DNA from 3 places in the Burkholderia sp. Ac-20345 genome. Region 3 is predicted to be linked to each of the others. Evidence: riboswitches for the same ligand, from Rfam matches in the RefSeq annotation. Region 3 holds a riboswitch; each other region holds the start of a gene.
What was found. A riboswitch is a leader RNA that binds a small molecule or an ion and turns the genes downstream of it on or off. The one in region 3 is predicted to bind cobalamin.

Region 1 (3,268 bases), on a different contig from region 3:
CGTTCGGCCCGGCGACGCACCAGATCTCGCCGGGACGGAACGCCCGGGTGAAGCCATCGAGCAGCGTGCGCGCGCCGGCCTTCAGCGTCAGGTTGACGGCCGCGTAGTTCATGTCGCCAGTGGTGGCATGCAGTGCGGCCCCCGTCATCGCATCGGCCTCCTCAACAACATCCACAGGAACACCGGCACGCCGATCAATGCGGTCATCACGCCGACCGGCAGTTGCGCGGGCGCGATCGCGGTGCGTGCGAGCAGGTCAGCCGCCATCACGCCGCCGCCGCCCGCGAGCATCGCGGCCGGCAGCAGCATCCGCTGGTCGTTGCCGAAGGCGAGCCGCAGCGCATGCGGCACGACGAGGCCGACAAAGCCGATCGTGCCGGCTGTCGTCACCGCGGCCGCGGCGGCCAGCGACGCGACGAGATAGATCCGCACGCGCAGGCGCGCAACGGGCACACCGAGCGCGAGCGCGGTCGCGTCGCCGCGCAGCAGCACGTTCAGTTGCGGCGCGGCCGGCAGCGCGACGCATGCGGCCAGCAACAACGCACCCCACGCGAACCACGGCGCGGTCACGCCGTTCAGGTCGCCCGTCAGCCAGAAGATGATCCCGCGCAGCCGTGCTTCGGGCGCGAGCGACAGCAGCAGTGTGACGAGCGCGCCCCACCCCGCCGCGATCACGACGCCCGTGAGCAACAGCCGAGGCGACGCGTCGCGCGACTCGCCGCGCCACAGCTCGCGGCGCGCGAGACCGAGCACGAGCGCGACCGACACGAGCGAACCGGCGAACGCCGACGCATCGACGAGCCACCACGCGCCGCCCGCGATCATCGCGACGAGCGCGAAACCGGCCGCACCGCCCGACACGCCGAGCACGTACGGCTCCGCGAGCGGGTTGCGCAACAGCACCTGCAGCAGTGCACCGGATAGCGCGAGCAGCGCGCCGCATGCAAAGCCCGCGAGCGCGCGCGGCAGGCGCAGCGTGCGGACGATATCGGCGAACAGCGCGTCGCCGCCATGCGGCACGAGCGACGCGAGCGCCTGCCATGGCGACATCGGCACACTGCCGATCGACAGCGACGCGACGAACAGCAACGCGACCGCCACAGCCAGCGCGGCCCAGATCGCGGTGGCGCGTGCGGCGCTCATGCCGCGCGCGGCGCCGCACACGACGTGCGGCGCACCTGCTTGCGGCTGCCGGCCGGTCGTGACTTGAGCGCCGCGCGGACGATTGGGGTCAGCATCGAAGAAGATTCCATGAAGCATTGCGCGCCCCGCCTCCCCGCAGGCCGCGCGTCACGAAGCCCGTGCGGGCTTCCCGTCTCGGCCGGTATCCGGGCTGGCGGCGGTCCGGCTCGCCTTCCCGCGCGATGACGCGCAGTGGCCCGCGTCCGCATGCACGACCTGCACGCGAAACGCGCCCGAGCCGGCCTGCGTCACGGGACGCGGCCGCTTACCGTTGCGGGGGCAGCGCAGGTTGGCGGGCTTCCGGCGCCCACGCCCTGCTTCCCGTTTAACCGCGCGTTCCACGCGCGAGCACCGAGGCGGCGCCAGTTTAGGAGCGGGTCGCGCGAGCGTCAAGGAAGCGTCCGGACACGCATGGGAAGCGCTGATTCGCGGCAAGAAGCAGGGGTGTTACGACTGGAAACGTTACAGATGTCGGATTGCGCGTTATTCCGCGCTAAAATGCTGGGTCTTTAGAGGACGCAGCAAATGCTCAACGAACTCGAAACCCTATCTCAAAATATTGGCCGTCTGATTTCGCTGAACAAGCGCTATCACTCGGAACGGCTCGCGCTCGAGGAGCAGGTCGCGCAATTGCGCGCGGATGCGGACGCAGTCCGCACGGAACTCGCGCAACTGCGCGACGAACGTAATGCGCTCGCAGCCGAGCGCGACACTTTGTCGGCAAAGATCGACGACGCCCAGGTGAAACTGAACGCGATTCTCGAAAAGCTCCCGCGCTCGAAAAACGCGGAGCAAGCCGACAACCAGCTCGACCTGCTGGATGCACAGGCGCGTGCGGATGGCGATGACGCGGCCAGCCACGGAGAACATGCATGAGCACCAAGCAGATCGAAGTCTCGATTCTCGGTCAGCCCTATCGTCTCGCCTGTTCGGCCGAGACCGAAGCGGCGCTGCTCGAAGCGGTCGCGCGCGTCGACGCCGAAATGTCGAAAATCCGCTCGAACAGCTCGGTACGCGGCACCGATCGCATCGCCGTGATGGCGGCGCTGTCGCTCGCGTCCGAATTGCTGCGGCTGCAAACGAGCGTGCGGCACGGTGAAGCATTTCCGGCGGAAGAAATCCGTCGTACAATGCACCAGATGAACGAACAGCTCGGCGCGGTGCTCGCACAGCACGAGACGCAGTAACGTTTGATCGATGCGTCGATTCCCCTTGATCTCGGCGATCAACGGTGGTCAAATTGGCGCAACGAAACACAGTTCAGTCAGCTTCCCTGCCTGGTTCGCCAAGGTCATATATTCCTTGAACCAATGCCATGTGCACGGTTGCGGAAATTTGTAGCACGGGCGCGCGCGTCACTCTGTCTGATGTACCCGAAGTGCTGCTAACTGCGACCAATTCTGAACCCCAGGTTCAGGATGCCGGCCTAGCGGCCAAGGCGGGGGCCTATCCAACGGCATCGGGCGAAGCCCGGTGCCGTTTTCTTTTGTAGCAGCCTCTTTCTGCGTCGATCACGATCCATGCAATACTGGCTGATGAAGTCCGAACCGGACGAAGCAAGCATCGACGATCTCGCCAACGCACCGCAGCGCTCGCTGCCGTGGACCGGCGTGCGCAACTATCAGGCGCGCAATTTCATGCGCGACACGATGAAGATCGGCGACGGCGTGCTGTTCTATCACTCGAGCTGCCCCGAGCCGGGCATCGCGGGCCTCGCCGAAGTGTCGTCGACGCCCTACCCCGATCCCACGCAGTTCGATCCCCAAAGCCCCTATTACGACCCGAAGTCGAATCAGGAAGCGCCGCGCTGGCTGCTCGTCGACGTGCGCTACGTAAAAAAATCGCCGCTCGTGCCGCTTGCGGCGCTGCGCGAACACGACGAACTCGCCGACATGCGCGTGCTCGCGCGCGGCAACCGGCTGTCGATCACGCCCGTCACGCGCGCCGAATGGCGCTTCATCACCGAAAAGCTGATGAAGTAGGCGCACGCCAAAGGTCAAATCTGGTCAGTACGCGCCGCCGTCACGGAACTCGCGGTACTTTCGCGCAGCCTAAGCAACCGCTGCCGGCCGATCGGGCCGGCTGT
Region 2 (3,268 bases), on a different contig from region 3:
AACGTGCGCAGCGCGCGGTCACGCGCCTTGTCGGCGAGCGTGGCGACGAGCGCCGGTTCGGCGGCCGGGTACAGCGTCAACGCCGCGCGGATCGCGGCATCGAGCTGCGCGGCCGTCACGCCCGCGCGGAAACCGACGCCGAGCGCGACGCGCATCATGCGCCGCTGCCGAGCGCGGCACGTACCGCGGGATCGGCGGCGAACGCCGCGACGCGGCCGATCACGACGATCGCCGGCGAGCCGATGCCGGTTGCCCCGACGCGTTCGACGAGCGTGTCGAGCGTCGCGAGCACGTGCCGCTGCCCGGGGCGCGTCGCGTTCTCGATCGCCGCGCACGGCGTATCGCCGGGCAGGCCGCCGTCGCGCAGCGCGGTTGCAATCGCGTCGAGCCGGCGGATGCCCATGTAGATGACGATCGTCATGCGCGTGGCCGCGAGCGCGCGCCAGTCGGGTTCATCGGCGCCCGCGCCGTGGCCCGTGACGAAGATCACCCCCTGAGCGTCGCCGCGCTGCGTGACCGGTATGCCGATTGCGGCCGGCGCGGCGATGCCCGCGGTGACGCCGTTCACGACCTCGACCGGGAATCCCGCCGCGCCGAGCGCGGTCAGCTCCTCGCCGCCGCGGCCGAACACGAACGGATCGCCGCCTTTGAGCCGCGCGACGCTGCGGCCCGCTTGCAGATGCGCGAGCATCGCGGCGACGATCGCTTCCTGCGGCGTCGACGCATGACCGCCGCGCTTGCCGACGTGCTCGATGAGCGCATCGGCACGCGCATGGCGCAGCACGTCGGGATTCACGAGATCGTCGACGAGCAGCACGTCCGCCGCGCCGATCGCGTGGGCGGCCTTGAGCGTCAGCAGGTCGGCGTCGCCGGGGCCGGCGCCGATGAGCCAGGCGCGGCTCATCGGGCGTGGCACGGCGCGCACCGTGTCGAAACAGTGAAACAGGGCAGGCAGGCGGCGCGGCGGCGGCCAGCGGACAGGTCAGGCATGACGGATCGAACGAAGCCCGCGCGGACGCGGGCAAAATGCGCACCCCATCCGTCCCCCGCGGATCGGGCGTTCGGCGAGCGTCGGGCTCGCCCCTTGCGTCGGCCGGTATCCGGGCTGGCCGCTTGCCAGGCCGCAGCCTTCCCGCCCGGCTGAAGGGCAGTGGCATCGTGGGCGGCATGGACGCGTGCGCGGGGAAGCGCGTCGCGCGGGCGGCGTACCGTTGCGGGGACAGCACAGGCCGGGCGGTGGTCCGCCTCCTGTTTCCCGTTTAACTGCAGGCGCGGAATGCGCATGCGAGCACCGAACGCGGCGCATACGATAGCACAGCGATCCACCCGTGCGAACCGCCGCGCACGGCTTCCGGCCACGCGCGCCGGGCATGGGAAACCGGGCCCGGCGGCCCGTTCCGCCTTGACGCTCCCCGCACCGCCGCCTACACTCGCACGCGTTTTGGTGCTCGCGCGCGCCGCTCCGGCATGCGCAGTTAAACGGGAAACAGGAAGCCTGCCTGCGCCGCAGTCGAGCCAACCTGTGCTGCCCCCGCAACGGTAAGCGAACGCGTCGCGCGCAAGTGTGACGCAACGCCGCTTCGCCGCATGCCGCGCGCATGCGGACGACCGCCACTGGATGCCGCGTGCATCCGGGAAGGCGAAGCGGCGTGTTCGCCAGCCCGGATACCGGCCTAAACGTTGGGGTTCAGCGCCGCGGGGAGGCGGCGCATCGTCCACGGCCGCAGCAGGCCCGACGCCCGCGTGTCGCCCGTTTCCTCCGCCGATCCGTCCCTGCGCGAACCCGCGCCGGCCGGCGCGGCGAACGGCAGGCGGCGTGCAGCGGGCCAGCGGCAGCCGTGTTGGCACTCACGATGTCGACCGTTCGCAAGGAAGCACCATGTCCGATTCGTCGTACCACCTGTCCCGCGACTGTCCGTCCGGACCGCGCGACGGCACGCCTGCGATCCGCCAGATGAACTGCCACGCCGCCATCGACGCGACGATCCCGTCCTGATTCCATCTTCGACACCGGACCTACCATGACCCTACGCAAGCTTCCCGTCACGATCGTCACGGGCTTTCTCGGCAGCGGCAAGACGACGCTGATGCGCCACATCCTGCAGCACGCCGAAGGCCGCCGCATCGCGGTGATCGTCAACGAATTCGGCGAGCTCGGCATCGACGGCGAAATCCTCAAGGGCTGCGGCATCGGCTGCGAGGATGCCGAGGGCGCGCAGGGCGAAGCGGCGGGCCAGCTATACGAACTCGCGAACGGCTGCCTGTGCTGCACCGTGCAGGAAGAGTTCTATCCGGTGATGGAAGCGCTCGTCGAGCGCCGCGCGGACATCGACCACGTGCTGATCGAAACCTCGGGCCTCGCGCTGCCGAAGCCGCTCGTGCAGGCGTTCAACTGGCCGACGATCCGCAACAGCTTCACGGTCGACGCGGTCGTGACCGTCGTCGACGGGCCGGCCGCCGCAAGCGGCCAGTTCGCGGAAAACCCGCAGGCCGTCGACGCGCAGCGCCGCGCCGATCCGAACCTCGACCACGAATCGCCGCTGCACGAGCTGTTCGCCGATCAACTGTCGTCCGCCGATCTCGTGATCGTGAACAAGGCCGATCTCGTCGGCGATACGGAGTTTGCACAGATCGAAACCGCGATCCGCGACGAAATCCCGCCGCAGGTGAAGATCGTGCGCGCGACGCGCGGCGAACTCGACCTCGCACTGCTGCTCGGCCTCGAATCGGCATCGGAAGAAACGATCCACCTGCGTCACGATCATCACGGCTCGGCCGACGACGGCGATCACGATCACCATCACGACGATTTCGACTCGGTGGTCGTGTCGGGCGACGCCGGCACGCGCGAAGCGACGATCGCGGCGCTGCAGCGCGTCGTCGAGGCGCACACGATCTATCGCGCGAAAGGCTTCGCCGCGCTGCCCGGCGCGCCGATGCGGCTCGTCATCCAGGGCGTCGGGCGCCGCTTCGACAGCTATTTCGACCGTCGCTGGCAGGACGGCGAAACGCGCGCGAGCCGCTTCGTGCTGATCGGCGAGGATCTCGACGCGGCCGCGCTGCAACGCGCGTTCGACGCCGCGTGCGCGGCCGAGCCGCAACAGGCGTAACGCACGATGCATCTGCTGCGCACCACACCGGGAGGCTTCGTCGACGATACTCAGGGTGTCGTCCGGATCGACCAGCAGCCGGCCGAGATCGTGATCCTGAGTTCGGCCGACACGACGCTGTCGCTGCTCGCGAGCGTCGTGCCGCACCTGCCGGCCGG
Region 3 (3,268 bases):
ATCGGCGCGCTGTTCGGCTATGACATCGACGTGCTCGTGACGCCCGATCCGCTGAACAAGCCGGGCCTGCGCTTCGACCCTGTGTTCGACTACGAGCAGGTGCTGGTGGTCGCCGATTCACATCGGTTCGCGAACGCCGACTACGTGACGCCCGAGCAGCTGACCGACGAGATCCTGATCACCTACCCGGTCGAAACCGACCGGCTCGACATCTACAACCAGTTCCTGACGCCGGCCGGCATCGTGCCGAGGCGGCACAAGTCGATCGAGACGACCGACATCATGCTGCAGATGGTGGCGAGCGGGCGCGGCGTGGCCGCGCTGCCGAGATGGCTGGCCGACGAATACGTGGACCGGATGCCGGTCGTGCCGGTCAAGCTTGGCAAGAAGGGAATCGCGAAGCAGATCTTCCTCGGCATCCGCGACGCGGATGCGTCGATCGACTATCTGGCCGCGTTCGTCGCGCTGGCGCGCGAATCGACGTGGAGCGCGCCGCGCATGCTGCGCTAGGCGCGCCCGGTTCTCAAGTGCGTCAGGCCGCGCGCATGCCGACGCGTTCGCTGCGCTCGACCCACGCGCCGAACAACAGGCCGATCGTCGTCCACATGATCACCTGCATGCCGATGGCCGCCACGCGGAACTTCCACAGCAAGGCCGCCGGGAAATCGGCCGGCAACTCGCTGACCGACGGCAGCCCGATCTGCACGGCCGCGATGATCGCGACGAACACGAGCCCGGCGACGATCGACGCGTTCCACTGCCCGAGCTTCGCCAGCAGATGGCGGCGCACGCTGACCGAGAACACCATCGTCGCGACCGAGATCGCGATCATCAGGAAGAACAGCCCCGTGCGATAGCCGATCGTGTCGGGGTCGCCAACCGACGGCGGATTGGCCGGGTACTTGATGTTCGGCACGATCACGAGCGCGACGAACGACGCCAGCGCGAGCCACGCAGCCAGCGGCCGTGCCGGGAGACGGCTGCCTCGGCCATACGCATACGCAAAGACCAGCGAGAACAGCCCGCCGAATGCCGCGCCGTAGGTCACGACGCCCGTCAGCAGACCGAGGCCGGCTTGCGTGTGGCGGCTGACCAGTTCGGGTTCCGGTGCTTCGCCGTGGGCGGCTTCGGTTTTTTCTTCGAAGGAGATTGCCTGATCGACTTGCGGTTCGCCGACGACTTTCGCGAAACCGAACGTGAGGAGGCCTGCGGCGATGCCTGCGAGCATCCCGCGCATGAGCAGCTTTCCGACCATCGTGACCTCCGCGTCAGTGGCAGGGGAAGCCGAGCAGATGGCGGCCGTCGTGGACGAACTCGTGGACATACATGCCCGGCACCAGCGACGTCGCGCCTTGTTCCGCACCGACGAAATACAGTGCGAGCAACAGGATCAGGCCGACGAACACGGCCCACGGCAACAGTTCACGGACGGGGATGGGTGCCGGCACGACCGCCGGCTTCAGCACTGCTTCGCTCATGGATGCACCTCAGGGGAATCGCGCCCCGACAAATGTTGGATGGGTACGAAGGCAGGTCTGGCTTCCGGGATCATGGATCACCGGTTACAGTGGCGCGACCGCGCCGGGATTGCACCGGCTTCCGCATTTCGTATCCGGCGAATTGTACGCGCGAATGTTCGCGTATTGAAGCGGCGGCAGGTGGACGAGCGCGTCCGTCCCGGATCATCCGAAAACCGACATGAACATGCATGCCTCGCTGCGCCTGATTGCACATGCGTCGACCCGGGCGATGCGCACCGGCACGTTTCCCGACGACGATCCGCTCGACGCGCACGGGCTCGCCGAAGCCGCGGCGCTGCGCGACCGGTGGACGGGCGTCGCAGGCGCGCTCGTGCTGTGCAGCCCGGCCCGCTGTGCGGTGCAGACCGCCGATGCGCTCGGGCTGCGCGCGGACATCGATGACGCACTGCGCGACATCGACTACCGAAACTGGCGCGGCCGGCGGCTACACGACCTCGCGCGCGACCTGCCTGACGAACTGGGTGCGTGGATCGGCGATCCGTCCGCGTCGCCGCACGGCGGCGAATCGTTCGATGCAGCGATGCGCCGCGTCGGCGCATGGTTGAACGCGCTGCAGCACGACCGCGACATCGTCGCCATCACACATGCACCGATCGTTCGCGCGGCCGTCGCGCATGCGCTGCGGATGGATCCCGACGCGGCAACCCGCATCGACGTCGCACCGCTGTCGTGCACGACATTCGCTGCGTCGCCGCACGGATGGATGTTGATCGCCGCCGACGATCGGCGCGACACTGCCACCTAGCCTCCTGCCCTGTTGCGTTCGCGATGTCGGCCACGACGCAAGCCGACATGTCGCGTCGTATCGCAATTGCCTGGCGATGCTCACCTTACGTCGCTGTAAGACACACCGTTCGCACTCCCTGCTGTCATCAAACTGACTGCTAGCCGAAGCTAGGATCGGTCGCGGTTCCCTTACGAGATACCGTCATGAATCAACCTGCTTCGTCTGCCCCGAACAATTCGGGTTCCGTCGAGCGCACCAGGCAGCTCGGCTATGCCGTCTTCCTGCTGGTGCTCGCGATCGGTGCGATCTATATCGCCACCCACCTGATCGACGATCTGTCGCCGATGCGCGAAGGGTCGCTGTTCCCGTACCTGATGCTCGGCGCCGCGCTGCTGATCGCGCTCGGCTTCGAATTCGTCAACGGTTTCCACGACACCGCGAACGCGGTGGCCACCGTGATCTATACGCACTCGCTGACACCGAACGTCGCGGTGATCTGGTCCGGCCTGTGGAACTTCCTCGGCGTGATGATCTCGAGCGGCGCCGTCGCGTTCGGCATCCTGCAACTGCTGCCGGTCGAGCTGATCCTGCAGGTCGGCAGCGGCGCGGGCTTCTCGATGGTGTTCGCGCTGCTGATCGCCGCGATCGTGTGGAACCTCGCGACCTGGTATTTCGGGTTGCCGTCGTCGAGCTCGCATACGCTGATCGGCTCGATCATCGGCGTCGGGCTGATGAACCAGCTGATGCACGGGCCGTCCGGCACGAGCGGCGTCGACTGGGGCCAAGCGCTCGGCGTCGGCAAGTCGCTGCTGCTCTCGCCGCTCGTCGGCTTCCTGTGTGCCGCGCTGCTGCTGCTCGTGCTGAAAACGCTCGTGCGGATTCCGGAACTGTACAAGGAGCCGCCGAAGGACCAGCCGCCGCCGTTCTGGATTCGCTGCCTGCTGATCCTGACCTGCACGGGCGTGTCGTTCGCGCACGGCTCGAACGACGGCCAGAAAGG

Region 1: linked by a shared signal. The riboswitch ahead of G3O06_RS31090 (iron ABC transporter permease) and the one ahead of G3O06_RS38410 (CbtB-domain containing protein) in region 3 are both predicted to bind cobalamin.
Region 2: linked by a shared signal. The riboswitch ahead of cobW (cobalamin biosynthesis protein CobW) and the one ahead of G3O06_RS38410 (CbtB-domain containing protein) in region 3 are both predicted to bind cobalamin.

Annotation. Positions count from the first base shown of each region.
Region 1 covers NZ_JAAGPO010000114.1:23,346-26,613, reverse strand. Annotated here, with positions in the region: gene G3O06_RS31095 (ABC transporter ATP-binding protein) at 1-148, opposite strand, end outside; gene G3O06_RS31090 (iron ABC transporter permease) at 145-1,260, opposite strand; cobalamin riboswitch at 1,302-1,553, opposite strand; gene G3O06_RS31085 (ATPase) at 1,708-2,058, shown strand; gene G3O06_RS31080 (cell division protein ZapA) at 2,055-2,369, shown strand; RNA gene ssrS (6S RNA) at 2,450-2,631, shown strand; gene G3O06_RS31070 (EVE domain-containing protein) at 2,703-3,164, shown strand.
Region 2 covers NZ_JAAGPO010000199.1:2,176-5,443, reverse strand. Annotated here, with positions in the region: gene G3O06_RS39415 (cobalamin biosynthesis protein) at 1-158, opposite strand, end outside; gene cobA (uroporphyrinogen-III C-methyltransferase) at 155-904, opposite strand; cobalamin riboswitch at 1,074-1,311, opposite strand; cobalamin riboswitch at 1,426-1,692, shown strand; gene cobW (cobalamin biosynthesis protein CobW) at 2,022-3,110, shown strand; partial or broken gene cobN (cobaltochelatase subunit CobN) at 3,117-3,268, shown strand, end outside.
Region 3 covers NZ_JAAGPO010000189.1:4,303-7,570, reverse strand. Annotated here, with positions in the region: gene G3O06_RS38420 (LysR family transcriptional regulator) at 1-510, shown strand, start outside; gene G3O06_RS38415 (CbtA family protein) at 533-1,255, opposite strand; gene G3O06_RS38410 (CbtB-domain containing protein) at 1,269-1,478, opposite strand; cobalamin riboswitch at 1,511-1,647, opposite strand; gene G3O06_RS38405 (histidine phosphatase family protein) at 1,699-2,286, shown strand; gene G3O06_RS38400 (inorganic phosphate transporter) at 2,472-3,268, shown strand, end outside.